DNA from 4 places in the Streptomyces sp. NPDC101393 genome. Region 2 is predicted to be linked to each of the others. Evidence: riboswitches for the same ligand, from Rfam matches in the RefSeq annotation. Region 2 holds a riboswitch; each other region holds the start of a gene.

Region 1 (7,154 bases), on a different contig from region 2:
CACCGCGATGACCGCCATCTACGACACGATGCGCTTCGTCTCCTGCGACATCGAGACCGTCTGCCTGGGCCAGGCCGCCTCCGCCGCGGCGGTCCTGCTGGCCGCCGGCGCCCCCGGAAAGCGGCTGGCCCTGCCGGGCGCCCGGGTCCTCATCCATCAGCCCTCGTTCGGCGAACCGGTGCAGGGCCAGGCCACCGATCTGCAGATCAAGGCGGACGAACTGCTGCGCACCCGCGCCCTGCTGGAAGAGATGCTGGCGCGGCACACCGGGCAGTCCCGCGAACGGATCGCGGCCGACATCGAGCGCGACACGATCTTCGACGCCCCGGCCGCCAAGGAATACGGCCTGATCGACGCGCTCACCCGTACCCGCAAGCAGCCGTCGCCCGGCGCGCGGTGAGCCCGGATGCTACCCCCCGAACTGCCGCCGCTGCCCGCGCTGACGCGGGCCGAGGGAGATCTCATCGACCGCTATCTGGAGGTGATCGACCTGCTCGGCCGCATCAACCCGGCCCGTTGCGACGGCACCTACAGCAGCCTGCGGGCCGCCCAGGCCCTGGTCGGCAGAGCCACCGCGCTGCGTGATGCGCTGACCGTGATGCACGACCGCGGCGAGAGTGAACTGCATGCGGCGACACTGACCCGCGCGCTGCGGGTCTTGGGCGGTGAACGCCGCACCCGCCTGCTGACGGTCCCGGCGCCGCCCGACATCTGAGGCGACACAGTCCCGTCCGGCCCGCACGTACGGCGTAGCGTCCGTGCCTGCCATATGGGGGCGGCGAATTGCGTTGGGCGCACGCACTTCGTGCGGCACTTCATGTTTCGCCGCTGGTCCCGGGGCCGGAAGCCCCCTTCGAACTACCCCAAAAGGGACGTTTGTAACCAATCAGCCCAAATGTGGCGAATCTCACATAGGGCATTTTCAACTCGGATTTCGGGTGCGCGGTGCGTAACGATCCCTCCGACGACAAGACCCCGCCACAGCGACGGGGCGGTCCGGACGGGCGCCTTATCCTGCCGCCGTCCCGGATGTCCGGTCGACGCTGATGGATCGGCAGGAGCGGAGGACCCGAGCACGACGGGGCCACGGCCGCCACGGCCGACGGGCTCCTTGGGGTGAAGCCGTACGCAAGGCCGGGCATCTTCGCCTGCCCGAACCCGACAGGTCATCCTTCGCAGGCGGCTGACGAAGGGTCGCGCATGACCATGCGCATGTATGTGCCGAATCTGCTGGCACGAGCCGGCATCGTTTCCGCCCTCACCCTGGCCACCGTCGCGGGCACCACACTCGCCCCAGGAGGGACCACGGGCGCCGACGCGGCAGCCGTATCGGCCAAGGCGCTGCGGATCGCCGCCTCCAAAGAGGGCTCCCCCTACCAGTACGGCGCCATAGGACCACGCCGCTTCGACTGTTCGGGGCTGATGCTGTATTCGTTCCGGCGGGCGGGCAAGGCCCTGCCCCGTACGGCGACCGGTCAGTACCGTCGCACCCGGCACGTGCCGGCCGGCTCCCGCAGAACCGGTGACCTGGTCTTCTTCCATGCGGGCAAGGGCATTTACCACGTCGGCATCTACGCGGGCAGCAGCCAGGTCTGGCATGCGCCGAAGCCGGGCACCGTGGTGCGGCTGGAGAAGATCTGGAGCCGCTCGGTGTCGTACGGACGGGTCGGCTGACCGTACGGGCGGCGGGGCGTGCGGTGCTGACGGCGCGGGCGCCGGTCATCAGGCCAGCGCCAACTCCACCAGGAGGACGCCGCCCAGCACGGTCAGCAGCGCGCCCGTCGTGGCCTCCAGTGCGCGGGCGACCGTGGGGCGACGCAGCAGGCTGCCCAGCCGGTCGACGAGGAGGGCGACGGCGGGGAACCACACCAGGGCCATGGCGACGACCATCGTTGCCAGCAGCAAGGTGCGGGGCAGCGCGGGCCGGTCCGCGGGAACGAACTGCGGGAGCAGGCTGAGGAAGAGCACCGGCGCCTTGGGGTTGAGCGCATTGGCCAAAAAGCCCTGGCGCAGGCTCGCCGCGGTGCCGAGGCGGTGCGCCGGCACCGCGGCGTCCCCGCCGTCCTGCCCGGCGGACTCGGCGTCCCCGCTTGCCGCCGGGCGGCGGGCCGCCGCGATCAGCGCGCGCGACCCCAGGTACAACAGGTAGCCTCCGCCGAGGAGTTGGACCGCACCGAAGAGCGCGGGTACGGCGACGAGGACGGCCGCGAGCCCGGCCACCGCGAGCGCCGTGTGCACCAGCAGTCCGCCCGCGACGCCGACCGCGGCGGCCACCCCCGCCCGGCGCGAGTCGAGGGCGTTGCGCACCACGACCGCGAAGTCCGCGCCCGGCATGGCGACCATGCCCGCGGCGACTCCGGAAAAGGCGATCAGCTGTCCGTCCATGCAGCCAGCTTCGCCGGTCGGAGCCTTTAATGGGTATTGGCAATCTTCTTGGTCTGCCTGAAGAGGTTCTTATATGTACGACCCCACGCGGCTCGCTGCTCTGGTGGCGGTGGCGGAGGCCGGGTCGATCACCCGCGCCGCCGCCCGGCTGGGCTACACCGCGCCCGCGCTCTCGCAGCAGCTCGCCAAGCTGGAGCGGGAGGCCGGGGCGGCACTGCTGGTGCGCCACCACCGGGGCGCGCGGCTGACCGCGGCCGGGGAGCTGCTGCTCGTACGGGCCCGGCGGGTGCTGGACGAGCTGGATCTCGCCCGGCACGAGCTGTCCCGGCTGACGGGGCTGTCCGGTGGCCGGCTGCGGGTGGGCACGTTCATGACCGCCGGGACGCATCTGCTGCCGCCCGCGCTCAGCTCGTTCCGGCGGGCGCACCCCGATGTGGAGCTGAGCGTCACGGAGTACGTACCGCCGCTGGGGACGGCTGCGGTGGCGCTCGGCGAGGTGGATCTGGCGCTGACGCATGCGTATGTGCCGGGCGAGGTGTCGTCCGTCCCGGACGGGGTGCGGCTGGAGCCGCTGCTGACCGAGGAGCTGGTGCTCGTGACGGCCCCCGGGCACGCCCTCTCGGCGGGGAGCGGGCGGCTGCCGCTGGCCGCACTCGACGGGCAGCCGCTGGTCAGCATGGCGCCGGCCAACCCCAACCGGCGCGAGGTGGAGGAGGCGCTGGCGGCGGCCGGGGCGAGCGTGGCGGTGCGCTGTGAATCGCCGAGCTACGCGGTGGTGTGTGCGCTGGTGAGTGCGGGGCTCGGGGTGGCGGTGGTGCCGGAGATGATGGCCACCGGCTCGGTGACCCCGCTGGGGATCCGCCACCTGGACCGGGCCGAGCTGCACCGTACGATCTCGATCGCCTACCGCCCCGGCGGCGGCACCCCGGCGGCCGACACCCTGCGGGCCCTGCTGCACGGGGCGTTCACCCGGCACTCCCCCGCGCAGTGACGCGCGCGCTCAGGGCAGCACGAGGGTCCACGGCATCGCGATCCACACGGTCTTCCCGCCGGACGCGGTGGGCACGACCGTGAGCCGCCCGCCGGATTCCGCGGCGAGGAAGCGGATGATGACCATGCCCCGGCCGTTGTCCTGCTGAACCGCGGCCGGCAGCCGTTGGGGCCAGCGCGGACAGCTGTCGGTGACGCCGATGCGCAGCTGCTCATCGCGCTCCAGCCGCATGTCGACGGTGAACGTCGGTGACTGCCCGAAGGTGTGCTGGACGGCGTTGGTCGCGAGTTCGGAGACGATCAGGCGGACGGCGTCGGCGGTCCCGGTGTCGGCCGGCAGGCCCCATTCGCCGAGCACTCGCAGTACATGTCTTCGCGCGACGATGACCGAGGCCGGGTCGCTCGGCAGTGTGAGTGAGGATTCCTGGTGGTCTGCCATCGCGACGCCGTCCCTTTCCCGCCGAGGTCCGATTCCGGCGCATCCGCCGGGAAATCGAGATGCCGGTCGGGACACCGTTTCGGCCTCGGAATACTGCTTTGCGCCAGAGTGCCACCCAAGCTGCCGGTGTGGTGGTCGATCCACCAAGATATATATAAATCTGTCGCTCGAAGCGGTGAACTCTGCTACGCGAGAACGTATTTGAGCGCACGGATCCGAAACCAGGACCGACGCCGGAACCCACGCGCGAGGCTTCCCTCGCCAGGAGGCTGTATGCACAACGGAATCGCGGTGCGCCGCCGCAAATTGGGCGCGGAGTTACGGCGCCTGCGGTCCCTCACCGGGCTCACCAGCGGTGAGGCGGCCCGGCTGATGGGCTGGCACCAGTCGAAGGTCAGCCGCATCGAAACCGGCCGCAGCGGGCTGCGCCCCTCCGACGCGGAGCGATTACTCGACGCGTACGGCGTGACCGACGACGCGCTGCGCACGCTCCTCACGGCGCTGTGCGGGCGCGGCGCACGCGGCGCCCGCACAGCGGCCCGCCGGGAGTGGTGGCACGCCTACGGCGAGCTGCTGCCGCCCGCCTACCGCGATTTCCTCAGTCTGGAGGCGGAGGCCGCACACGCCCGTACCCTGGAGACGATGGTGGTTCCCGGGCTGCTGCAGACCCCCGACTACGCCCGTGCGGCCACCGCCGCCGCGCTGACCGGGCTGCCGCAGGAAAAGATCGACGCCCTGGTGGAGGTGCGGATCGCGCGCCAGTCGGTGCTGCGGGGCTCCCGTCCGCTGGAGGTGTCGGCGGTGCTGGACGAGGCGGTGCTGCGGCGGCCGGTGGGCGGTCCCGAGGTGATGGCCGCCCAGGTGCGGCATCTTCTGGAGATGTCCCGGCTGCCGCATATCCGTTTACAGATCATGCCGTTTTCCGCGGGTCCCCATATCGGCATCACCGGGCCTTTCGTCATCCTCTCCTTTCCGCTCACCCCGGACCTGGATGTGGTCGTTCTCGACCATTTGGTGAGCAGTCTCCATCTCGCACGGAAAGAAGAACTCAGGGCGTACGGCGACGCTTTCGCCACTCTGCGCGCGGACGCCCTCCCGTACGCGGAATCGCGTGAGGTCCTGGCCCGGTTCGCGGGCCTCCAGCGGGACGACGGCAGCGGATGAGAGCGCCCGGCCGGCGCACCGCCCTTCAGCGGCGGTCGGGCGCCGTGGCCACGATCGTGCCGACGGCCTCGTCGATCTGCGCGTCCGTCAGGTCCGCGCGGGCGGTGAGCCGCAGCCGGGAGATCCCGTCGGGCACGGACGGCGGACGGAAGCAGCCCACCTGGAGGGAGGCCTCGCGGCAGTCGGCGGCCCAGCGCACCGCCTGCTCCGGGGACGGAGCGCGTACGGAGACCACCGCGGCGTCCGGCCGGACCGCCGTCAGGCCCGCCGCCGTCAGCCTGCCGTGCAGCGCCCTGGCCACCTCCCCGGCCCGCGCCGCGCGCTGCGGTTCGCGGCGCAGCAGCCGGAGCGCCGCGAGCGCGCCACCGACGGCCGCCGGCGCGAGTCCGGTGTCGAAGATGAACGACCGGGCGGTGTTGACCAGATGCTCGATGACCCGGGCCGGGCCCAGCACGGCGCCGCCCTGGGAGCCGAGCGACTTGGAGAGCGTCACGGTGGCCACCACATCGCCGTCGCCGGCGAGCCGGGCGGCCGACAGTGCGCCGCGTCCGCCCTCGCCCAGCACCCCCAGCCCGTGCGCGTCGTCGACGACGAGCCCGGCGCCGTACGCCCGGCAGGCCTCGGCGAGGGCGGGCAGCGGCGCGGCATCCCCGTCGACCGAGAACACCGAGTCGGTGACCGCCAGTGCCCGCCCGTCGTGCCCGGCCAGCGCCGTGCGTACGGCTTCCGGACCGGCGTGCGGGACCACCGCGGTGCGGGCCCGGGAGAGGCGGCAGCCGTCGATCAGGGAGGCGTGGTTGCCGGCGTCGGAGACGATGAGGGTGCCGTCTGAGGTGAGGGCCGTGACGGCCGCGAGGTTCGCGGCATAACCAGAGGAAAGCACCAGAGCCGCCTCGAAGCCGCAGAATTCGGCGAGTTCATGCTCCAGCCGGGCGTGCAGCTCGGTGCTCCCGGTCACCAGCCGGGACCCGGTCGCGCCGGCGCCCCAGCGGTGTGCGGCCTGTGCCGCGCCCCGCGTGACCTCGGGATGGCGGGCCAGCCCCAGGTAGTCGTTGCTCGCCAGATCCAGCAGCGGGGACTCCGCGGGACGGGGCCGCAGGGTGCGGACGAGACCGGCGCGCCGGCGCTCGGCGCCCGCCGCGTCGATCCAGTCGAAGGCCGCACCGCGCACATCCCGCGGGGCCCCCTGGCCCGGCAGCGCGGGCGGTGCCGGCAGGGCGTCGTGGACCTGCGGCGGGGCGGAGTCCTGCAGCATCGGCATCCTTCTCGATTGTTGGCTGTCGATAGACGTTAGCGGTCGTTCCGCCAGGCCACGGTGTGGCGATACACACACCCCGATCCGTCGTCGTTGTGGGAATCCTCCTTGGCCGGGGGCGGTGGCGTAAGCAAGGATCAACGCCATGGACCTGCTGAACACACTGGTGGACAAGGGGCTGCGACGTGAGTTGCCGACCCGCGAAGAGGCGCTCGCCGTGCTGGCGACGTCCGACGACGAACTGCTCGATGTGGTGGCCGCGGCCGGGAAGGTACGCCGCCAGTGGTTCGGGCGGCGGGTCAAGCTCAACTATCTCGTCAACCTGAAGTCGGGCCTGTGCCCCGAGGACTGCTCGTACTGCTCCCAGCGGCTGGGCTCCAAGGCCGAGATCCTCAAGTACACCTGGATCAAGCCCGATGACGCCTCCAAGGCGGCCGCCGCGGGCGTGGCCGGCGGCGCCAAGCGCGTCTGCCTGGTCGCCAGTGGCCGCGGCCCCACGGACAAGGACGTCGACCGCGTCTCGCAGACCATCTCCGCCATCAAGGAGCAGAACGAGGGCATCGAGGTGTGCGCCTGCCTCGGTCTGCTCAGCGACGGCCAGGCCGGACGGCTGCGCGAGGCGGGCGCCGACGCGTACAACCACAACCTCAACACCTCGGAAGCCACCTACGGCGACATCTGCACCACCCATGACTTCGCCGACCGCGTCTCCACCGTCCAGCAGGCCCAGGCGGCAGGCATGTCGGCGTGTTCCGGGCTGATCGCCGGCATGGGCGAGACGGACGAGGACCTCGTCGACGTGGTCTTCGCGCTGCGCGACCTGGACCCCGACTCCGTCCCGGTCAACTTCCTCATCCCCATGGAGGGCACCCCGCTCGCGGGCGAGTGGAACCTCAACCCGCAGCGGGCGCTGCGCATCCT
Region 2 (7,154 bases):
GAGCGTCGACCCGGGCGGCACCAGCAGCCCGCGTCCCGACCCGTCGGAGTCCTCGGACACCGACGACTCCTCGAACCCCTGGGACCCGTCCGGTTCGTCGTCCGACGACCCCGACCCGTCGGACACCTCCGACGGGACGCCCGCGCCGGAGGCCTCGGACCCGTTCGAACCGACCGACCCCACGGACTCCTCCGACGCGCCCGAGGCGGACGAGCCCTCCGACTCCGCGACGCCGGGCGACGACGAGGGCGACCACCGCGGGGACCGGACCGACGGCAGCGACCGCGGGGACGACCGCGGGGAAGACAGCGGTCGTGGTGACGGGGAGAGCGGTTCGCCCTCCGACTCCGGCTCCGCCGACCGCGAGCCGAGCGAGACACCCACCAAGGGCAAGCACCGCGGCGGCAGCGACGACGCCGATGAGGACAAGAGCGACGGCAAGAGCGCCGGCCGGGGCGACGCGGACGCGGGCGGCTCGGGCGACGAGGACCGGCCGTCGGGCCGGCACGCCTCGCGCGGCGACGACGCGCACCGCACGGAGCCGGCCGACGGCGAGTACACCGTGCGTGCGGGTGACAGCCTGTCAGCCATCGCCGAGCGCCATGAGCTGGCCGGCGGGTGGACCGCGCTGTACGACCGCAATGAGGACGTCGTCGGCGACGACGCGGACCTGATCCACCCGGGGCAGCTGCTCAATCTGGGGAACTGAGAAGGGGAGTTCGGACACCTTCGCCCCATTTGAGGAAAGTGAGACATGGATCTCGTTCCGGGGCGTGGTGTCCGACCTGCCGCCCGATTCGATACCGGGTGCCACCTGCGGAAATGTGAGCAACCCGTGATCAAAAAGGGTCAACTTGGTTCAGAAGGTGGGGTTTGAACACCAAGGGGGTTCCTGCTTAACGTCAGGACCGCTCGCCAAAGCGGGCCCTTCGATCGCATCGCCGAATCCTGCCGGCGGTCGGAGGCAGTCGACGCGCAAGCGCCGAAGGCAGGAGCGGGGGACCCAAGGTAAGTGCCGGCCCCACCCGCGAAAGCGGGTCAACCGGCTTGGGGTGAAGCCATGTGTCATGCACACACGGCCGGGCAACTCACATGGCCCGAACCCGACAGCTCACCTCGTAGGCGTCGGTGAGGAAACGAACGAACCATGCTGATCATCAAGGGCAAGCACCGTCGTCCGTCCAAGGCCGTCCGCGTCGCCACCCTCGCGGGTATCGCCGGTGCCGCCGTGGCCGTCCCGCTGATGGGCGCCACTTCCGCCTCCGCCGCCTCCGTCTCCACCTGGGACCAGGTCGCCCAGTGCGAGTCCGGCGGCAACTGGTCGATCAACACCGGTAACGGCTACTACGGTGGCCTGCAGTTCTCGAACTCCAGCTGGGCCGCCGCCGGTGGTACCCAGTACGCCGCCCGCGCCGACCTGGCCACCAAGAGCCAGCAGATAGCCGCCGCCGAGAAGCTCCTCGCCATCCAGGGCCCGGGTGCCTGGTCCTGCGCCGGCGCCGGCAACCTGACCTCCGGTGGCCCCGCCGCCGACGTCGACACCTCCGGCAACGACGCGAAGACCGACTCCGCGCCGAAGCAGGAGGCCCCGGCCAAGCCCGAGGCCAAGGAGGCCCCGGCGCCCGAGCGGACCCCCGCGCCGAAGAAGTCCAACAGTTCCGGCAACTACACCGTGAAGGCCGGCGACACCCTCGCCAAGATCGCCAAGGCGCACGGCAAGGACTGGAAGTCCGTCTACTCGGAGAACAAGTCCGTCATCGGCGGCAACCCGAACCTGATCTTCCCCGGCCAGCAGCTCAACGTCTGAGCCGTCGTCCCCCTCATCGGGACCCCGTGAGACGGCCCCGCCCGGCGCGACCCCCGACGCGCCGGGCGGGGCTTCTCCGTTCCCCGGGCCGCGCGCCCCGCAGCCCCGTGACCGGCCGCTCAGTTCGAGATTTCCCGTTCCGCGAACAATGCGCCATACGCCCTGTGAACTGGGCCTTTGGGCCTCTTTTCGTCCCGCTGAGCGGGCCGAGGGCAAGCGGATCGGCCCGAGCCCGTTAGGCTCGTGCTGCAACTCCAGACACCCACGAAGGAGACAACGTGCCGTCCATCGACGTCGTCGTAGCCCGCGAAATTCTCGACTCGCGAGGTAATCCCACGGTCGAGGTCGAGGTCGGCCTCGACGACGGCAGCACGGGCCGTGCCGCCGTGCCGTCCGGCGCCTCGACCGGCGCCTTCGAGGCCATCGAGCTCCGCGACGGCGACCCGAGCCGTTACCAGGGCAAGGGCGTGGAGAAGGCCGTCCTGGCCGTCATCGAGCAGATCGGCCCGGAGCTCGTCGGCTACGACGCGACCGAGCAGCGGCTGATCGACCAGGCGATGTTCGACCTGGACGCCACGGACAACAAGGGCTCGCTCGGCGCCAACGCCATCCTCGGCGTCTCCCTCGCCGTCGCGCACGCCGCCTCCGAGGCCAGTGACCTCCCGCTGTTCCGCTACCTCGGTGGCCCGAACGCGCACGTCCTGCCCGTCCCGATGATGAACATCCTCAACGGTGGGTCGCACGCCGACTCCAACGTCGACATCCAGGAATTCATGATCGCCCCGATCGGCGCGGAGTCCTTCTCCGAGGCGCTGCGCTGGGGCGCCGAGGTCTACCACACCCTCAAGAAGGTCCTGAAGGAGCGCAGCCTCTCCACCGGTCTCGGCGACGAGGGCGGCTTCGCCCCGAACCTGGGCTCCAACCGCGAGGCCCTCGACCTGATCCTCGAGGCCATCAAGCAGGCCGGTTACGCCCCGGGCCAGGACATCGCGCTCGCGCTGGACGTCGCCGCCTCCGAGTTCTACAAGGACGGCTCGTACGCCTTCGAGGGCAAGAACCGCTCGGCCGCCGAGATGACCGAGTACTACGAGGGCCTCGTCGCGGACTACCCGCTCGTGTCCATCGAGGACCCGCTGTTCGAGGACGACTGGGCCGGCTGGAACGTCATCACCGAGAAGCTCGGCGCCAAGGTGCAGCTCGTCGGTGACGACCTCTTCGTCACCAACCCCGAGCGCCTGGCCCGCGGCATCGAGGAGAACTCCGCCAACGCGCTGCTGGTGAAGGTCAACCAGATCGGCTCGCTGACCGAGACCCTGGACGCCGTCGAGCTGGCCCAGCGCAACGGCTTCAAGTGCATGATGTCGCACCGCTCCGGTGAGACCGAGGACGTCACCATCGCCGACCTCGCCGTCGCCACCAACTGCGGCCAGATCAAGACCGGCGCCCCGGCCCGCTCCGAGCGCGTCGCCAAGTACAACCAGCTGCTGCGCATCGAGGAGATCCTCGACGACGCCGCGGTCTACGCCGGCCGCTCCGCGTTCCCGCGCTTCAAGAGCTGATCGGCAGCGGCTCCGCCGCACCTCGAAGCGTCCCCGGCAACGGTCCCGTACCGTTGCCGGGGACGGCTTTGCTTCCGAAGAGCTCGGCACGGAGCAGGGCCCCCGCGTAGGTTCTCAAGCCGGCGACACAGGGGAGGCGATGTGCCCGCGGACCGGTTCTCGACCGCGACCCGGCTCAAGGCGCTCGGAGAGCAGGCGGCCGCCCGGGTCTACCGTGCCCGGCAGCCCCGCCGCAACCGCCTCACCGGACGCGCCGCGCTGCTGGCCATGGTGATGTGCTCGCTCGTCGTCGCGCTCGCCTATCCCATAAGGCAGTACATCTCGCAGCGTTCGGACATCACCGACCAGCGTCGCGAAGCCGAGACCGCCGGCCGGGAGCTGGACCGGCTGCGCGACCAGAAGTCCCGCTGGCAGGATCCGGAGTACGTCCGGCAGCAGGCCCGGCGGCATCTGCACTTCGTCGCGCCGGGGGAGACCGGATACATCGTCCAGGACGGTTCCGGCACGGCCACAGCGAAGAAGGGGCCGCCGACGGCACAGCGCCCCTGGTACGAGAACCTGTGGGACGGCGTCGACTCCGCCGACAAGCGGTAGCCCGTACGCCGGGATTCCGCACCGCACTCCCGCCCCCTCCGCACCACTCACCTCACCGAAAGCGCACATGGACACCGCCCCGCCCCAGACCGAGCCCACCGAGCCCACCGCCGCGGACATCGCCGCCTTCAAGCAGCAGTTGGGCCGCCCGCCGCGCGGGCTGCGTGCCATCGCGCACCGCTGCCCCTGCGGGCAGCCGGACGTCGTCGAGACGGCGCCGCGCCTGGAGGACGGCACCCCCTTCCCCACGCTCTACTACCTCACCTGCCCGCGCGCGGCCTCCGCGATCGGCACGCTGGAGGCCAACGGCGTGATGAAGGAGATGACCGAGCGGCTGGCGAGCGACCCCGAGCTGGCCGCCGCCTACCGCGCGGCCCACGAGGACTACATCCGGCGGCGGGACGCCATCGATGTGCTGCAGGGCTTCCCGAGCGCGGGCGGGATGCCCGACCGGGTCAAGTGCCTGCACGTGCTCGTCGGCCATTCCCTCGCGGCCGGACCGGGCGTCAACCCGCTCGGCGACGAGGCGATCGCGATGCTGCCGGAGTGGTGGCGGAAGGGGCCCTGCGTGACCCTCTGCCAGGACACCGCCGAAGGAGACGCCAAGTGAAGCGGGTCGCCGCCATCGACTGCGGTACGAACTCCATCCGGCTGCTGGTCGCGGACGCCGACCCGGAGACCGGGGAGCTGAAGGACCTGGACCGCCGGATGCAGATCGTCCGGCTGGGCCAGGGCGTGGACCGCACCGGCCGGCTGGCGCCCGAGGCGCTGGAGCGCACCTTCGCGGCCTGCCGGGAGTACGCCGCGGTGATCAAGGAACTGAGCGCCGAGCGGGTCCGCTTCGTGGCGACGTCCGCGTCGCGGGACGCGGACAACCGCGACGACTTCGTCCGCGGCGTGGTCGACATCCTGGGTGTCGAGCCCGAGGTGATCACCGGTGACCAGGAGGCGGAGTTCTCCTTCACCGGCGCCACCAAGGAACTCACCGGCCGCGCCGACCTGGAACTCCCGTACCTCGTCGTGGACATCGGAGGCGGCTCGACCGAGTTCGTCCTCGGCGGCGACGCGGTCCGCGCCGCCCGCTCGGTGGACGTCGGCTGCGTGCGGATGACCGAGCGGCATCTGCTGCGCGACGGCGTGATCACCGATCCGCCGTCCCCGGACCAGATCGCCGCCATAAAGGCCGACATCGCCAGGGCGCTGGACCACGCCGAGGAGGCGGTGCCGCTGGCCGAGGCCGCCACCCTCGTCGGCCTCGCCGGTTCGGTGACCACGATCGCCGCCATCGCGCTGGGCCTGACGGGCTACGACTCCGAGGCCATCCACCACTCCCGGATCCCGCTGGCCAGGGTCCGCGAGATCACCGGCGACCTGGTGGCGTCCACGCACGCGCAGCGGGCGGCGAACCCCGTCATGCACCCGGGCCGGGTCGACGTCATCGCCGCGGGCGCCCTCGTCCTCCTGTCGATCATGGAGCGGACGGGCGCCGAGGAGGTCGTCGTCAGCGAGCACGACATCCTGGACGGGATCGCCTGGAGCATCGCCTGAGGGATACGGGCCGGTGAACGGGCAGGGGCCGGCGCGCTGCCAGGGGGCATCCCCGGGAGGCGCGCCGGCCCTTTCGTTTTCCCGTGTCCGGCCCCCTCCGCCGAGCCCCGAATCGCCCCGCTGACCACGGACTTCTGAGCGGGGGTGGGTGTCGTCTGAGCGCTCCGTGGGGGCCTTGGGAGGGCCTGGCACCCGGGTCCGGCGACCAAGTTCGTGAAATCCTTCACATGAAAAAGGCGCCTGTTGGCCGAAGAAACTCGTCTTCTGGCCCTCAATCGAAGGTCCTAGGCCCCTCGCGCCCGGAAATTGCGGGGTTTCAGGGGCGTTACAGCCGCCCTTGTGCGGGGCCTGGTTCGGTCGCTCGCGCGCCCACAATCCCTGATCAGTGGGGGTTCCCAACGCTTCGCCTTATACGGTGGTTCCCCGGGCGCGCTATGGCGTCGGTCACGAAGCCGGCGGAGTGTAGCAGATACCCCCTCAGTGCTTGTGAAGGGGCTCACGAGCGACCCCCCATGTGGGGGTGGATACTCGATTGCATGAGCACCACGGAGCGTCCCAGGATCCTCGTTGTAGGCGGTGGGTACGTAGGCCTGTACGCGGCACGCCGCATCCTCAAGAAGATGCGGTACGGCGAGGCGACTGTCACGGTCGTCGACCCGCGCTCGTACATGACGTACCAGCCCTTCCTCCCTGAAGCTGCGGCCGGCAGCATCTCTCCCCGCCACGTCGTGGTTCCGCTACGACGCGTGCTGCCCAAGGCGGAGGTTCTCACCGGCCGGGTCACGACCATCGATCAGGACCGCAAGGTCGCCTCGATCGCCCCGCTGGTCGGCGAGGCGTACGAGCTGCCCTTCGACTACCTGGTCATCGCGATGGGCGCGGTCTCCCGCACCTTCCCGATTCCCGGTCTGGCCGAGAACGGCATCGGCATGAAGGGCGTGGAAGAGGCCATCGGCCTGCGCAACCATGTCCTGGAGCAGCTGGACAAGGCCGACTCCACGACCGACGAGGATGTCCGCCGCAAGGCGCTGACCTTCGTCTTCGTGGGCGGTGGCTTCGCGGGTGCGGAGACCATCGGCGAGGTCGAGGACATGGCCCGCGACGCCGCGAAGTACTACACCAACGTCAAGCGCGAGGACATGCGCTTCCTGCTGGTCGACGTCGCCGACAAGATCCTCCCCGAGGTCGGTCCCAAGCTCGGCGCCTACGGCAAGGAGCACCTCGAAGGCCGCGGCGTCGAGGTCTACCTCAAGACCGGCATGGACTCCTGCGTCGACGGTCACGTCGTGCTCAACAACGGCCTTGAGGTCGACTCCAACACCATCGTGTGGACCGCGGGCGTCAAGCCCAACCCGGCGCTCTCCCGCTTCGGTCTGCCGCTGGGCCCGCGCGGCCACGTCGACACCCAGACGACGCTCCAGGTCCAGGGCACCGACTACATCTGGGCCGCCGGCGACAACGCCCAGGTCCCGGACATGGTCGGCCGCAAGGCCGGCAATGAGAACGCCTGGTGCCCGCCGAACGCGCAGCACGCGCTCCGGCAGGCCCGCGTCCTCGGCGACAACGTCATCTCCGGGATGCGCGGCTTCCCGCAGAAGGACTACAGCCACGCCAACAAGGGTGCGGTCGCCGGTCTGGGCCTGCAC
Region 3 (7,154 bases), on a different contig from region 2:
GGCATCGTCATCGCCGGCATCGCCGCCACCGGCTTCGCCTTCACCGAGAACATCCTCTATCTGGGCAACGCCTTCGGGCAGGACCGGTCCCTGGGCCACTTCGGCCTCGACTCCCTCACCGCCGGCACCTTCTTCCTCCGCATCATCATTTCCCCCTTCGCCCACCCCCTCTTCACGATCCTCACCGGCATCGCGTGCGGCGCCGCCGCCACCCGCTACCCCCGCCGCCACGCAGCCCGGATCGCCCTCGTCCTCCTGGGCCTGCTCACCGCCGTACTCCTGCACGCCATCTGGAACGCCGCCTCGTCCCTCGGCGACGACGGCTTCCTCACCGTCTACGGCCTCCTCATGGTCCCCGTCTTCCTCACGGTCACCGGGCTGGCCATCTGGACCCGCCACCAGGAACTCCAGTCCCTGCGCGGCTACCTCGCCCCGTACATCACCGCCGGCTGGCTCACCCCCACCGAACCCACCGCCCTCTCCTCCCTCAGAACCCGCGCCCTGGCCCGCGACCTGGCCCACCAGAGCCACGGTCCCACCGCCGCCCGCGCCGTCACCGAATACACCGCCCTCGCCACCGCCCTCTCCTTCCACCGCCGCCGCGCCCACCTGACCGGCCCCGGACCGGACTTCACCACCCGGGAACAGCAACTGCTGCTGGCCCTGTGGCACCACCGGGAGTGGGGACGGGCGGCGCTGGAGGGGGCGTGGGCGAGCAGGTTCGGGGCAGCGGTCCCACCACAGCCGACGTCCCCGGCATCTCCTCCGGGCGACCGGAACCACTGAGCGCTCCTGGCCCGCCGGCACAATGGCCCTGTGCCCGCCACGCCCTCGTCCCCCGGCGTCTCCGCTCGCATGAGCCTCCAGGCCCGTCGGGACACCGGACCCGAGATGGCCGTACGACGTCTGCTGTACGCGTCCGGTCTCCGGTATCGACTGCAACGCCGCGTGCCCGGCTACCCCCGCCGCACCATCGACATCGCCTTCCCCGGACGCAAGATCGCGATCTTCCTCGACGGTTGCTTCTGGCACGGCTGCCCCGAACACGCCACCCGTCCCAAGGCCAACGCCGACTGGTGGCGCAAGAAGCTCGACGGCAATATCGCCCGTGACCGTGAGACGACCGAGCATCTCGTGGAGGAAGGCTGGACGGTTCTGCGCTTCTGGGAACACGAGGACCCGGCGACGGTCGCCGGGCGGGTGACGGACGAGGTCGCCGCCGTACAGCGGCGCCGTCGCTGAACACCCGGGGTGCGGCTTTCGGGCATCGGGCTCCCGCTGTCCTGATCGGGCTCGCGCGGCAGGGTCCTGATCGGGCCTGTGCGGCAGGGTGGCCTTGTTCTTCGCGGCCCATCCCGTGAAGAGCGCGTCCGCGGATGTCTTCAGTGCGCCCTCCCCCACCCCACACGTCGCCGATCGCGTCTCGCTCTCCCCGGACGGCCGCGCCGATCCGCCGATGGGGCCCGCGCGTAGGCTCGGTGACGGTCTTTGTCCGCGATGTGGAGGTTTCCGAGATGGTCGGCGTACCGGCAGGTGTGGTGGCGGCAGGCGGGCTGGTGGCCGGTTACGGCGTCGCCCGTTGGACGAAGAAGCGGCCGTTGGGTGGGGTGGCGCTTGCGGCGGCCGGGGCCGTGGCGGCGCGGGGGTGGCAGCGGAAGGCCGGTGGGGCTGCGGCGGCCGCGCTCAGTGGGGCCTACGTGGCGGCGTTCGCCGGGTCGCATCCGTTGGCGAAGAAGATCGGGGCGTGGCCCTCGGTGTGCGCGGTGGCCGGTGGGGTGGCGCTCGCCTCCTGGGTGGCGGTCGACCGCCGGCCGTAGGGGCGGGTCGGGGGCCGGGCCGCGTGGACCCGACCCCCGGTTGGTGCCCGCACGTGTGGCGGGTCCGCAGGTGTGGCGTGCCCGCAGGTCTGGCGCGCCCCCCGGCGTGCCCACCATCGTGGCGTGCCCGCCGGCGTCGCGTGCCCGTACGTGCAGAGTGGGCGGCAGGTTGCTACGCGGATGCCTCGTTCAGCAGCGTGAGTTCGGCCTCGGTGAGGGTGAGGTCCGCGACGGCGAGGAGGGACGGGAGCTGGGCGGCCGTGCGGGCGCTGGCGATCGGGGCGATGACCGTGGGGCGGGCCGCGAGCCAGGCGAGGGCGACGGTGGCGAGTTCGGCGGCGTGGGCCTGCGCCACCTCGTCGAGGGCCGCGAGGACCCGCGGGCCGCGGTCGGTGGCCAAGTACTCGCCGGCCTTCGACGAGCGGGCGCTGTCGACGGCCGTTCCCGGGCGGTACTTGCCGGTCAGGAAGCCGGAGGCGAGGGCGTAGTACGGGACCGCGGCCACACCGTTGCGGGCAGCCACGTCGGCGAGTTCGCCTTCGTAGGTGTCGCGGGAGACCAGGTTGTAGTGCGGCTGGAGGGCGACATAGCGGGCCAGGCCCTCGCGGCGGGAGAAGTCCAGGGACTCGCTCAGGCGCGCGGCGGAGATGTTGGAGGCCGCGATCTCGCGGACCTTGCCGGCCCGGACGAGGTCGTCGAGGGCGGTGAGGAACTCCGGGACCTCGACCGACTCGTCGTCGTAGTGGGTGTAGTAGAGGTCGATGTGGTCGGTGCGCAGGCGCGCGAGCGACGCGTCGACGCCGGCCTTGATCGTGGCGGCGGAGAGGCCCTTGAAGTCCGGGTGGGCGCCGACCTTGGTGGCGATGACGATGTCGTCGCGATTGCCGCGCGCGGCCAGCCAGTTGCCGATGACGGTCTCGGATTCGCCGCCCTTGTTGCCCGGCACCCAGGCGGAGTAGACGTCGGCGGTGTCGATGAAGTTGCCGCCGCCGGCCACATACGCGTCGAGTACGGCGAAGGACTCCGCCTCGTCGGCCGTCCAGCCGAAGACGTTGCCGCCGAGGGACAGCGGCGAGACGGAGAGCGAGCCGAGCGGCTTGCGGGCGGTGCCGGAGGGGCTTGCGCTTCCGGGGATGCCGGAGCTTCCGGAAGGCGTGGCCGGGCCGGTGGAGTGTGTGGCGGTCATGCGTGGTTGCAGCGTCGGGGCGGAGGGAGATATTCCCCCGCCGCCCCCAACACCGCACATGACAGCGGTCGTCCCGGGCCAGTCGGCATCAGACGTTGACCCGTGAGTGTCAGACCTCGGCCCCCGGGCGTCAGGCGCTGACCCGTCGGTGTCAGACGTTGACCCGCGGGCGTCAGACGCTGCCCCATCGGTGCCAGGCATCGACCCCGAGGCCGTCAGACGCTGACACCCGTCGGTGTCAGACATCGTCCCCGGGACCGTCAGACATCGCCTCCGAGTCCGTCAGACGTTGACCCCGTGGTCGCGCAGCCACGGCATCGGGTCGATCGGGTCGCCGGACGCCGGGCGGACCTCCAGGTGGAGATGCGGGCCGGTGACGTTGCCGGTGGCGCCGACGCGGGCGATGACGTCGCCGGTGTTGACCTTGCCGGAGGTCTTCACCATGGAGGACAGGTGGCAGAACCAGAGTTCGGTGCCGTCGTCCAGGGTGAGGACGACGCGGTAGCCGTACGAGCCGGCCCAGCCCGCCTGTGTGATGGTGCCGGAGTGCACCGCCTTGACGGGGGTGCCGGTGGGTGCGGCGAAGTCCTGCCCCGTGTGGTCCGCCGACCAGCGGTCGCCGGCCTGGCCGAAACTCGCGGTGAGGGTGTACGAGGAGACGGGCGCGAGGAAGCTCTTCGCCAATTCGGCGAGGCGCTCGGCCTCCGCCTTCTCGCGGGCTGCTTCCTCGGCCTTGCGCTTGGCTTCCACCTCGGCCGCCTTCTTGCGGGCCGCGTCCTGCTCGGCCTGCTGATGATTCGCGGCCGCGTCCTGCTCGGCCTGCTTGATGGCGGCCGCTTCCGCGGCCTCGCGCGCTTCTTGTTCGGCGGCGCCCTGCTGCGCGTCGGCCTGCTGCAGGATGCGGTGGCGCAGCGCCTCGCCGGCGTCCTTGCCCCCTGCGGCCTCGTCCTGGCTGAGGCCGGCCCGGGAGAGCGGGCCGGCGGCGGCAGGTGACGCAGCGGTGGCGGAGTCGGGGCCTGCGGCGGCAGCGGTGCCGGAGCCGGGCTCGGCGTCCGTACCCGAATCCGGGCCGGCGTCGGAGTCGGCCTCCGAGTCGGAGTCGGATATGAGGGTGCCGATTCCGGGGAGGGACGCGGCGTCCGGCATCTTGTCGGCCAGGTCGTCGGCCATTCCGCCGAGGTCCGGCATCGAGATCGGGGCCGGCGGGCGGTCCTCGGCCGTCGCCATTCCGCCGGCGCCGACCGCCGCGATGACGCCGACGCCCAGGACCGTGCCGCTGCGGGCGAGTCCGCCGCGCTGCTTGATCACCTTGTGCTTGCCGCGGACGGGGCGGAGGGACTCCTCGGTGGGATTCCACTCCCCCAGCGACCCGCCGTCAGCACCCTCGTCATTGCCATTGCCCGTGGCGACATCGTCGTCATGGAGGCCGAGGCCGGGTGCGGCGCCGTGGAAGGAGGCGTTGAAGGGGCCTCGGTCATCGAGGTCGTAGCCGGACGGAGCCTCGGGGGCAGGCCTGTTGGACGCCACGGGGGCGCACTCCTTTCCTTCCTTCACGCCTACCGGGTTAGCTGACGGGTTCGGAGCAGGAAGGTCTCCTACGGGCGCCTCCGGCGAGAGGCGTCCGATTCACCCCAAGGTGGTGGTTCCCCGGTTCCCTTGGCGCAGTTCCCAGAAGGTGCAGACATCCATGAGCTGTCTGACGTGCACGAGTGGCGTGACGCAGACGGGTGGCGTGACGAATGACGTGGAGAGTGACCTGTGGTGCGGGAAGTGCGCATGCGGGATTCGGCGTTGGCCGCGCGGTGCCGCCACTTGCGACGGCTGGGACGACCGCGCTGCGTTATCGGACAGTAATAGAGATGGCATCCGAATTCCAAGCGTTCCCGCGAAACAACAGGTATTGCGCACAAGCTTTGGCGTGGACTTATGCGCCCACTGGCACGCCAAACCGGGCGAGTTGGCCGCGGCTCGCCAAACGGCCCCGCGGCGATTGTGCATGAGTCGTTATGCGGAGGGGTGCCCATCAATTACGGAGAGTGAGAGCAGTAACGTCGGATCATGGTCGTCAACGTCGTCAACGTGGTCACCAACGCGCAGGCAGTGGCGGATCGGTACGCGGAGTTCTCCTGGTGGCAGGCGCGCGGGCGCTCTCCCGCCCACGAGGAGCTGACCGCACGCATCAGCCAGGACGCCGAGTACTGCGACCTGCTGTCCGGGGCGCTGCCCGTTGGTGACAAGCAGCAGCCGGACCTCCTCCTGGCCGCCGTCCGCTATCTCGACGGCCCGCACGCCGAGCAGGGGCCGCACGGCGAGGCCGCGTACGGACGCTGGCGCGAGTGGACGATCCGGCACTGGGACGAGGTCCGCGCGGTGATCATGCGGCGCTCCGCCCGTACCGACGAACCGGCCCGCTGCGCCACCCTGCTGCCGCTGCTCGCCCGGCTGCCGCAGCCGCTCGCGCTGCTGGAGATCGGCACCTCGGCGGGGCTGTGCCTGCACCCCGACCGTTACCGCTACCGCCACCACGATCGCTCTTCGGCCGGGTACGACGACGGGGTGATCAGCGGTGCCCCGCAGAGCCCGGTGACGTTCGCCTGCCGTACGAACGGGGAGCCGGCAGGAGCGGTCCGGGCGCCTGCCGGGACGGCTGGGGCAACGGCGCTCGGGACGGCTGCCGAGGCGGCCGTCGAGGAGGCGGGGAGACCCTTCGCCGCCCCCGAGGTCGTCTGGCGCGCGGGTATCGGCCCCGACCCGCTCGACCCGGTCGCCGACGCCGACGATCTCCGCTGGCTGCAGGCCCTCGTCTGGCCGGGCGACGGCGAGCGCGCGGCCCGGCTCGCGGCGGCCGTCGAAGCGGTACGGCCGTTCCCCCGCCCCCGCATCCGGCGCGGCGACCCGGTCGACGAGCTGCCCGCGCTCGCCGCCGAGGCGCCGCCCGAGGCGACGCTCGTCGTCTTCCACACCACCGCGCTGGGCTCCCTTCCGCCCGCCCGCCGCGAGGAGTTCGCCCGCGTCGTACGGTCCCTGCTCGCCGCGCGGCCCAGCCCCGGGCACTGGATCTCCCACGAGCACCACACCGTGCTGCCGTGGATCACCGCGCCGGCGCACCGGTCCCTGCGGCCGGAGGACAGCCACCTGCTGACCCTCGCCCTGGACGAGCACCCGGTCGCGCTCACGGGCCGGTACAGCGAAGCCGGCCGAGCCGACGCGTACGGCCGGGACGGCCGGTTCGGCCAGGAAGGCGGAGACAGCCCGCACGGCGAATACGGCCAATACGGCCAATACGGCCAATACGGCCAGACCCTGTACTGGCTCCAGGAGGAGAAGAGCGCAGGCGCGGCGGACCGGAGCGAGGACCGGACCGCTCAGCTCGACGACTAGGACCTGAGCCGAGATGCCAGGCCCTGGAACGACGTCCCGGATCCGGCCTGCCCTCAGCCACCCAACGGCCGCTGGACCGCCAGCAGCGCCATATCGTCGACCGGGAGCCCGCCCGTATGCCGCGCCACATCGGCGGAGAGGGTGTCCAGGAGGTCGTCGGGCCCCGCGAAGTGCCGTCCGCGCAGCCGGGCCTGCGGGTCGTAGAACCGGCCCGCCAGATCGCGGGCCTCGGTCACCCCGTCCGTGAACAGCAACAGCAGGGATCCGGCGGGGAAGAACGTCTCGTCCGCCCGGTCCGGCCACCCCGCCACGTCGCTCAGCCCCAGCGGCAGGGCGGGCGATACAGGAGCCAGCTCACGGAGGCCGCCGTCCGGCGCGAGCAGCAGCGGCGCCGGGTGGCCGCGGTTGAGGACGCGCAGCACGGAGTGTTCCTTGGAGGGAATCTCGGCCAGTACGGCCGTGGTGAACCCCTCGAACCGGTCGAGCCCTTCGCGCCGCCCGCCCTCCCGTTGGAGGGCCCTCTCCAGCCGGCCCGCCACCGCCTCCAGCGTCGCCTCCTGCTCCGCCGCCTCGCGGAAGGCGCCGATGACGATCACCGCGGCCTCGACCGCCTCCAGGCCCTTGCCCCGTACGTCGCCGACGATCAGCCGTACGCCGTGCGGGGTGTCCTGCACCGCGTAGAGATCGCCGCCGATCTGCGCGTCCACCCGCGCGCCCACGTAACGGGCGGCGATGCACAGCCCCGCGAGCCGGTCGGGCGGCAGCGGCAG
Region 4 (7,154 bases), on a different contig from region 2:
AAGCTCCAGCTCTCCAACCGCCATGAGCTGACACGGTGGGCCACGGCCCGGCGACTGGTCTGACCCTTAGGGGATCCCCGGGGCCCATGAGGGGGTCCTTGAGGAGCTCCTTGAGGGGGCGCTCCCGTAGGGACCGTCCCGAGAACCGCACGGACCGCCCGAGGGCGGTCGTCAGCGGGATGAGCCGGGACGGACGCGTGCGGGCAAGGCGGGGCGGACGTCCCTGGCCGCGGCAGGGCGGACGTCCGTGGGGCGGGTGACGGGCGGACCAGGTGGTGAAGGCGGAGGGCCCGCGTAAACCGGTATCAAAGAGGGCCCAAAGAGGGGCAACCACGACGACGCGGATCGTCATCTAACGGCGCGGAAAGGCTCGCTGCCGACGGCGGTGCCGAAACCACACCCCACGTCGTCCGCGTACTGTCCTGGAAGCGAGACCCCCGATGAGCCTGACGGGCACGCCCTTCTTCCTCACCTCGATCGCGCTGCTGGCCGTCGCCTTACTGCTGCCGCTCGCGCTCTGGACCCGGATATCCGGGCCGCGCCTGCTGCGCGGCCTGGCCCGGCTGATGATGCTGCTGTTCGCCCAGGTGACGGCCATCATGGTGGTGTTCGTGCTGGTCAACAACGCAAACAGCCTCTACGACACCTGGGACGACCTGCTCGGCACCGGAAGCCATGTCGAGGCCGCCCAGGATCTGGGCCCCGACGGCATGGGCGGCCGGCAGATCAGCAACGAGCCCAAGCAGCTCCAGGCCTTCCGGCCGGCGGACGACCCGGTGGTGGGCACCGGAGTGCAGCAGACCGACCTCAGGGGGAAGATCTCGGGCGTCAGCGGCGAGGTCTATGTGTGGCTGCCACCGCAGTACAACGATCCCGCGTACCGGAACAAGAAGTTCCCCGTCGTCGAGCTGCTGCCCGGATATCCGGGTTCGTCGAAGTCCTGGCTGGGTGCGCTGGGCGTGGGGGAGCAGCTCAGGCCGCGGATGCAGCGCGGTGAGATCGCACCGTTCATCCTGGTGGCGCCGCGGACCAACGTCCTCAGTGGCGCCGACACCGGGTGCGTCAACCTCCCGGGCAAGGTCAACGCCGACAGCTGGCTGACGGTCGACGTACGCCGGATGGTCATCGACAACTTCCGGGCCGGTGACGCGCCGGACGCGTGGGCCCTCGCGGGCTACTCGGCGGGCGCCCACTGCGCAGCGAAGCTCGCCCTGGCGCATCCGGACCGCTACCGGGCAGCGGTTGCCATGTCCGGCTACAACGACCCGGCGATCGAGCGCGACTCCCTCGCCGGCAAGGACCCCGAGCAGCGTGTCCGTTCCAACCCGATGAACATTCTGCGGTCCGCCAATGCCGCCGGGAAGCCGCCGCGTACGGCGCTGTATGTGTCGGGTGCGGAGGGTGACGGATACCAGGCGGGCATCGGGCTGCGGCAGTTGGCGCAGAATCCGACGACGGTCACCGTACGGAAGATCGCGGCCGGCGCCGGCGGCCACACCACGGCGGTGTGGAAGCAGCAGGTGCCGGAGGTCTTCCGCTGGTTGGGCCACCAGCTCAGGTCATGAGCGCGCCGGGATGACCGCTGCCGTGACCGGCGCGCGCAGCCGCCAGCCCAGGGCGCGGTAGAGTTCACGGCCGTCCGGACTGGCTACCAACACACCCTCCACGGCGCCGAGTTCGACCGCATGTGCCGCGAGTGCGGCCATCACGACCCGGCCCAGTCCGCGGCGCCGGTGCGCGGCGTCGGTCCCGATCATGTCGAAGACGGCGGAGGGGCGGTACGCGCCGCGGTGCCCCGTCGGGGAGACGAGCGCGACCCGGCCGCTCGCGGCGGGCACGGGGGTCGCCCCGGAGTCGGCCGACCCCGTCTCCTCGCAGGCCAGGACGCGGGCGTCGAGGGTGCCGTCGTCCTGGTGGGAGACGTCCAGCCGGTAGCCGGGCGGTGGTGCGAGGGGGCGCGTCGGCGGCACCGCCAAAGGGGACGTCATCAGGTACTGCGGGTCGCTGATCTCCCAGGCCGGGGTCAGCGCGGGCGCGACCGCTTCGCGTGGTGCGCAGACCTTGAGCCCGAGGCCGGGGGTGGTGATGCCGTCGACCAGCCGTCGCAGGACGGCCGGGTCGGCGGTCGGCAGGACGTAGCGCGCGAGGTGGTGCGGCCGCCCGACCTCGATCCGGAACCCGCCGGGGACCTGCCGGGGCGCGTCCGTGCCGCGGGCGCGGGCCCAGCCGTCCACCCAGGCGTGGACGACGGCGGGGAGCGCGCCGGACCGGGAACCGGTGCCGGATCCCGAACCCGTGCCGGCCCCGGCCGCGAAGTCGAAGCCGGAGCCGAAGCCCAAGCCGGAGACGGCCCCGGAGCGGGCCCCGGAGTCGGAACGCGCCCCGTCGGCGCAGGAGTTGGTCACCCGGCCGAGCCTAAAGGCGCCCGCCCGGCCGTGCCGCGCTTTAGGCCGCGCTCCGGTGGTCACGCCGGCCTGCTGGCTCCCGCGAACGGCATCTCGTCGATCGGCGCGATCCGTACGGGCGCTCCCGGGTGCGGGGCGTGGATCATCTTGCCGCCGCCGATGTAGAGGCCCACGTGGCTGATGCCGGAGTAGAAGAACACCAGGTCACCGGGGGCGAGTTCGGACCTGGCGACGCGCTGTCCCGAGTTGATCTGGGTGTAGGTGGTGCGGGGCAGCGAGATGCCGCCGGACTTCCAGGCGGCCTGGGTCAGCCCCGAGCAGTCGAACCCGGAGGGTCCCGTGGCACCCCAGATGTAGGGCTTGCCGATCGCGCCGCGGGCGAACGAGACAGCGCGGGCGGCGCGGGAGCCGGGGGCCGCTGCCGGCGCCCCTGTAAGGGAGCTGACGAGGTCGCCCTGGGGGCCGTCGCGGCCCGTTCCGCGGTCGGCGTGGCCGTCCTGGCCGGCGGCCCGCGCCATCCGCGCTCGCTGCTCGTCGGTCAGGTGGTCCAGCAGCCGCTCGGCGGAGTCCAGCTTCCGCACCACGGTGACCCGGTGCTTCTTGAGCGCGGACTCGGTGCGCACCAGCCGCTCCGTGGTCGCCTCGGCGCGTTCGCGGATCTGGCGGACGCTGCCGAGCCGGCGCGCGTACCCGGCCACGGCGGTCGCCTGATGGCTGCCCACCCGCTCCAGCACGGTGGCGCCGTCCAGATAGCGCTGCGGGTCGGCGGAGAGCAGCAGCCGTACGGTCGGGTCGACGCCGCCCGAGCGGTACTCGGTCGCGGCCATGGTGCCCAGCTCGGCCCGTGCGGCGTTCAGTTTCCGGGTGCGGCGGGCGGCCTCGTCCTGCAGCGCGCTCAGCTCCGCACGCGCGGTATCGGCCTGCTCCTTCGCGCCGTTGTACTTCTGCGTCGCCACCTCTGCCTCCTGGTACAGCGCTGCGACTTGGTGCTTGACCTGGTCGGGTGCGGGGCGGGGAGCGGCCTGGCCGGTGCCGTCGAAAGCGCCGGCCGTGGCGGCCCCGGCGAGGGCCAGGGTGGCGGCCGTACGGGCCGTGCGTGCGGTCCGGGCGCCGACGCCGGGCAGCGCGAACGGGGCGAGCGGATGCTGCGTGGTCCTGCGGTGCGACGCCACTGGGGCCGTCACTTCCTTCCCTGCGGGCCGTGCATGGCCCGGCTGGTCCGTGGTCCCGAGGGGCCCGGCGGCGGCCCCTGGCAAGGGGGCGGGCCACCGCCGGGCCCGGCACGGCGTCCGATCCGTCACCGGACGGATGCCGGCAACGGCGGGGAGTCGGCCGCCTGGAGGAGGACGCTAAACCTGGGTGTCACCAAGGAGCCTTCACTTGCCCGGCACTGGTCGCTTTCGGCCGCTTCCGTTACGTGAATGCTCGCCCGGTCACCGCCGGCGAGGCCCGGGACCGGCATGTCCTGACCGATGCGGCGATTGCGGGCGCCCTGCCTGAAGGCCCGTGCTATGCGGCGGATACGATCCAGCACTATGGACGTAGTAACCAATATCTTCGTCGGTCTGCACATCATCGGCATCGCCTCCCTGCTGGGCGGCTTCCTGACCCAGATGAAGGCCATGAGCGCCGGCGGCGCCCGCTTCGTGCCGGCCATGCTGCACGGCGCGCTGACGATGCTGGTCACCGGCATCGTTCTCGTCGGCCTCAACCAGGCCGACGACCATCCGGTCAACAACCTCAAGATCGGCATCAAGCTGGCCGTCCTGGTGGTCATCCTGGCGCTGGTCTACGTCAAGCGGGACGAGGAGAAGGTCGACAAGGCGCTCTTCGGCGCCGTCGGCCTGCTCACGGTCGCCAACATCTTCATCGCGGTCCTCTGGACCTGAGGACCCCAAAAACGGCACACCGCGCGGTCGGCGCACTCCGGACTCCGGAGGCGATGACCGCGCGGTGGCCTGTGGGGGGTGGCCGTGGGGGGTGGCCGTGTGGGGGGTGGACTCAGGGGGAGGCCGCGGGAGCGCGGCCCCCGTGGAGCGGGCGGGCCCTCAGGCCGGGCGGACGCTCCCGTATATCGGCATGTAGTAGATCGACTCCTCGCGGACGCTGGCGCCCGGTTTCGGAGCGTGGATCATCTTGCCGCCGCCTATGTACATCCCGACGTGACTGATGTCGTCGTAGAAGAAGACCAGGTCACCCGGCTGCAGATTCTTGGTGGCCACCCGCTCGCCGGTCTTCACCTGATCCCAGGTCGTCCGCGGCAGATCGACCCCGGCCGCCTTCCACGCCGCCTGCGTCAGACCCGAGCAGTCGAAGGAGTTGGGGCCGGTCGCGCCCCAGACGTACGGCTTGCCCATCTGGGCACGGGCGAAGGCGAGCGCCTTCGCGGCCTTGGAGGAGGTCTGGCCGTCGCCGGTCGAACCGCCGCCGGACCCGCCGGCCGAGCCGTCCGAGGAACCGTCGCCCGGTCCGCCGCCCTGCCGCTTCTGGTCCGCCTCGCGCTGCTTGCGCTCCTTCTCGGCCTGCTCCTGGGCCTTGCGCTTGGCCTCCGCCTCCTTCTCGCGCTCCAACTGCGCGAGGCGCGCCTTCTCCTGGGCGGTCAGCCGGGACAGCAGCTGCCGGGCCTCGGCGAGCTTGCCCTGGACCGACGCCTTGGACTCCTTCAGCGACACTTGCGAATCCTGCAGCCGCTCCAGGCTGCGGGTCGCCTCGGCGCGCTGGTGCGCCGCCGCCGACTGCTGCTCCTGATAGTCGCTGACGGCTTGCTTCTGCCGGCCGGTCAGCCGCTCCATCAGGTGGCTGCGGTCGAAGAACTGCTGCGGGTCCTTGGCGAGCATCAGCTGCGCGGTCGGGTTCATGCCGCCGGTGCGGTACTGCGCGGCGGCGTAGGTCCCCAGCTGGCGCCGGGACTCGTTCATCTTGTCGGCACGCTTCGCCGCGGCGTCGAGAAGGCCGTTGACTTTGTCGCGCTGCTCGTCGGCGTTCTCCTTGGTGGCGTTGTACTTCTCCGTTGCCACCTCGGCCTGGTGGTACAGGTCGTCGACCTTCTTCTTGACCTCTTCGATGCCGGGCTTGGGCGCCCTGGGGGCCGCATCGGCGGACTGCGAGAGCAGCGTGACCGAGGCGAGGGCAGCAGTGGTGAGCCCGGCGGCCGTACGACGGCTTCCGGGCGAGGTGAGTACGCGGGTGCGCGGCTTGCGATGCGACGCCAAGGCCGGCGACTCCTTCCGTGGACCGCCTACCGGGTTAGCTGTCGGGTTCGGGCGGGTGTCGCTGACGGAAGGCTTGCCCTACGGTCCGTACCGCCGCTGGCGACGGCTGTACGGATCGATTCACCCCGGTGGTGCTGGTGGGTCCCCGGCTCCGGCTGCCTTCGTGGCAGGAACGGACTCGGCGTGGCGGCCCGTGCTGACGCTTTCGTCCGCGGGGATGCGGGCTGCCTGAGCGTGCACGGTAGCCAACTCGTGTGGCTCCTGTGAAGGCTGATGTTCGATTTGCCCGAAACCTTTTCGTGACCTGAACGCGATGCGGGGGCACTTGCGCCAGATGTCGGATTCGGTTACGTGACGGAGAGCGGTGCGGCCGGTTCCGGACGGTGAACCCCCCTTGTCCGCTCCGGCAGACGGCGCCTCTCCACGTCCGCGACCGGTATCGGCGACTCCGGCGCGGGCTGTCAGTGGGGCGCTCTAGACTCGGTGGGCGATGAGCAGCCTCTTTGACGACAGCTTCCTGGCGGACCTCGGCCCCAAGGGTGAGGAGCCCCCGCCCCCTCCCGAGGACGAGCACGGCCCGCCCGCGGAGGAGGTGCCGGCCGACCTCTTCGGCGGCGCTTTCGACGCGCCCGCGCCCAGGGAGCCGTACTACCGCGACGGCGCCCCCCGCCCGGCCGTCGATCCCGCGGCGCTCCTCGACGGGCTCAACGACGAACAGAAGGCCGCCGTGGTGCACACCGGCGGCCCGCTGCTCATCGTCGCCGGCGCCGGTTCCGGAAAGACCCGGGTGCTGACCCACCGCATCGCGCATCTGCTCGGCTCGCGCCATGTCCACCCCGGCCAGATCCTCGCGATCACCTTCACGAACAAGGCCGCGGGCGAGATGAAGGAGCGCGTCGAGGAGCTGGTCGGACCGCGCGCCAACGCCATGTGGGTCTCGACCTTCCACAGCGCCTGTGTCCGCATCCTGCGCCGCGAGTCGAAGAAGCTCGGCTTCACCTCGTCGTTCTCGATCTACGACGCCGCCGACTCCAAGCGGCTGATGGCGCTCGTCTGCCGGGACCTGGACCTCGATCCCAAGCGCTTCCCGCCCAAGTCCTTCAGCGCGAAGATCTCCAACCTCAAGAACGAGCTCATCGACGAGGAGGACTTCGCCGGCACCGCGGCCGACGGCTTCGAGAAGACCCTGGCCCAGGCGTACGCGATGTACCAGTCGCGGCTGCGCGAGGCCAATGCCCTGGACTTCGACGACATCATCATGACGACGGTCCATCTCCTCCAGGCCTTCCCGGATGTCGCCGAGCACTACCGCCGCCGCTTCCGGCACGTCCTCGTCGACGAATACCAGGACACCAACCACGCGCAGTACACCCTCGTACGCGAGCTGGTCGGCCCCCATGAGTCCGCCGCCGAGCTGTGCGTCGTCGGCGACGCCGACCAGTCGATCTACGCCTTCCGCGGCGCCACGATCCGCAACATCCTCCAGTTCGAGGAGGACTACCCGGACGCGACGACGATCCTCCTGGAGCAGAACTAC

The links. A riboswitch is a leader RNA that binds a small molecule or an ion and turns the genes downstream of it on or off. The one in region 2 is predicted to bind cyclic di-AMP.
Region 1: another riboswitch for cyclic di-AMP. It lies ahead of ACIRQ7_RS10010 (C40 family peptidase); the one in region 2 lies ahead of ACIRQ7_RS26710 (transglycosylase family protein).
Region 3: another riboswitch for cyclic di-AMP. It lies ahead of ACIRQ7_RS19830 (M23 family metallopeptidase); the one in region 2 lies ahead of ACIRQ7_RS26710 (transglycosylase family protein).
Region 4: another riboswitch for cyclic di-AMP. It lies ahead of ACIRQ7_RS04465 (NlpC/P60 family protein); the one in region 2 lies ahead of ACIRQ7_RS26710 (transglycosylase family protein).

Annotation. Positions count from the first base shown of each region.
Region 1 is NZ_JBIWNU010000003.1:25,198-32,351, forward strand. It holds gene ACIRQ7_RS10000 (ATP-dependent Clp protease proteolytic subunit) at 1-400, shown strand, start outside; gene ACIRQ7_RS10005 (hypothetical protein) at 407-715, shown strand; cyclic di-AMP (ydaO/yuaA leader) riboswitch at 1,032-1,197, shown strand; gene ACIRQ7_RS10010 (C40 family peptidase) at 1,201-1,674, shown strand; gene ACIRQ7_RS10015 (LysE family translocator) at 1,723-2,385, opposite strand; gene ACIRQ7_RS10020 (LysR family transcriptional regulator) at 2,459-3,376, shown strand; gene ACIRQ7_RS10025 (ATP-binding protein) at 3,386-3,814, opposite strand; gene ACIRQ7_RS10030 (helix-turn-helix domain-containing protein) at 4,088-4,978, shown strand; gene ACIRQ7_RS10035 (8-amino-7-oxononanoate synthase) at 5,004-6,233, opposite strand; gene bioB (biotin synthase BioB) at 6,379-7,154, shown strand, end outside.
Region 2 is NZ_JBIWNU010000008.1:425,296-432,449, forward strand. It holds gene ACIRQ7_RS26705 (transglycosylase family protein) at 1-709, shown strand, start outside; cyclic di-AMP (ydaO/yuaA leader) riboswitch at 971-1,140, shown strand; gene ACIRQ7_RS26710 (transglycosylase family protein) at 1,148-1,807, shown strand; gene eno (phosphopyruvate hydratase) at 2,086-3,366, shown strand; gene ACIRQ7_RS26720 (septum formation initiator family protein) at 3,508-3,960, shown strand; gene ACIRQ7_RS26725 (DUF501 domain-containing protein) at 4,028-4,570, shown strand; gene ACIRQ7_RS26730 (exopolyphosphatase) at 4,567-5,508, shown strand; gene ACIRQ7_RS26735 (NAD(P)/FAD-dependent oxidoreductase) at 6,045-7,154, shown strand, end outside.
Region 3 is NZ_JBIWNU010000005.1:714,989-722,142, reverse strand. It holds gene ACIRQ7_RS19850 (PrsW family intramembrane metalloprotease) at 1-786, shown strand, start outside; gene ACIRQ7_RS19845 (very short patch repair endonuclease) at 856-1,242, shown strand; gene ACIRQ7_RS19840 (hypothetical protein) at 1,515-1,817, shown strand; gene ACIRQ7_RS19835 (aldo/keto reductase) at 1,990-3,003, opposite strand; gene ACIRQ7_RS19830 (M23 family metallopeptidase) at 3,286-4,530, opposite strand; cyclic di-AMP (ydaO/yuaA leader) riboswitch at 4,542-4,675, opposite strand; gene ACIRQ7_RS19825 (DUF2332 family protein) at 5,062-6,384, shown strand; gene ACIRQ7_RS19820 (PP2C family protein-serine/threonine phosphatase) at 6,438-7,154, opposite strand, start outside.
Region 4 is NZ_JBIWNU010000001.1:1,041,388-1,048,541, reverse strand. It holds gene ACIRQ7_RS04490 (LuxR C-terminal-related transcriptional regulator) at 1-63, shown strand, start outside; gene ACIRQ7_RS04485 (alpha/beta hydrolase) at 441-1,565, shown strand; gene ACIRQ7_RS04480 (GNAT family N-acetyltransferase) at 1,560-2,405, opposite strand; gene ACIRQ7_RS04475 (NlpC/P60 family protein) at 2,465-3,589, opposite strand; gene ACIRQ7_RS04470 (hypothetical protein) at 3,941-4,294, shown strand; gene ACIRQ7_RS04465 (NlpC/P60 family protein) at 4,454-5,617, opposite strand; cyclic di-AMP (ydaO/yuaA leader) riboswitch at 5,625-5,811, opposite strand; gene pcrA (DNA helicase PcrA) at 6,108-7,154, shown strand, end outside.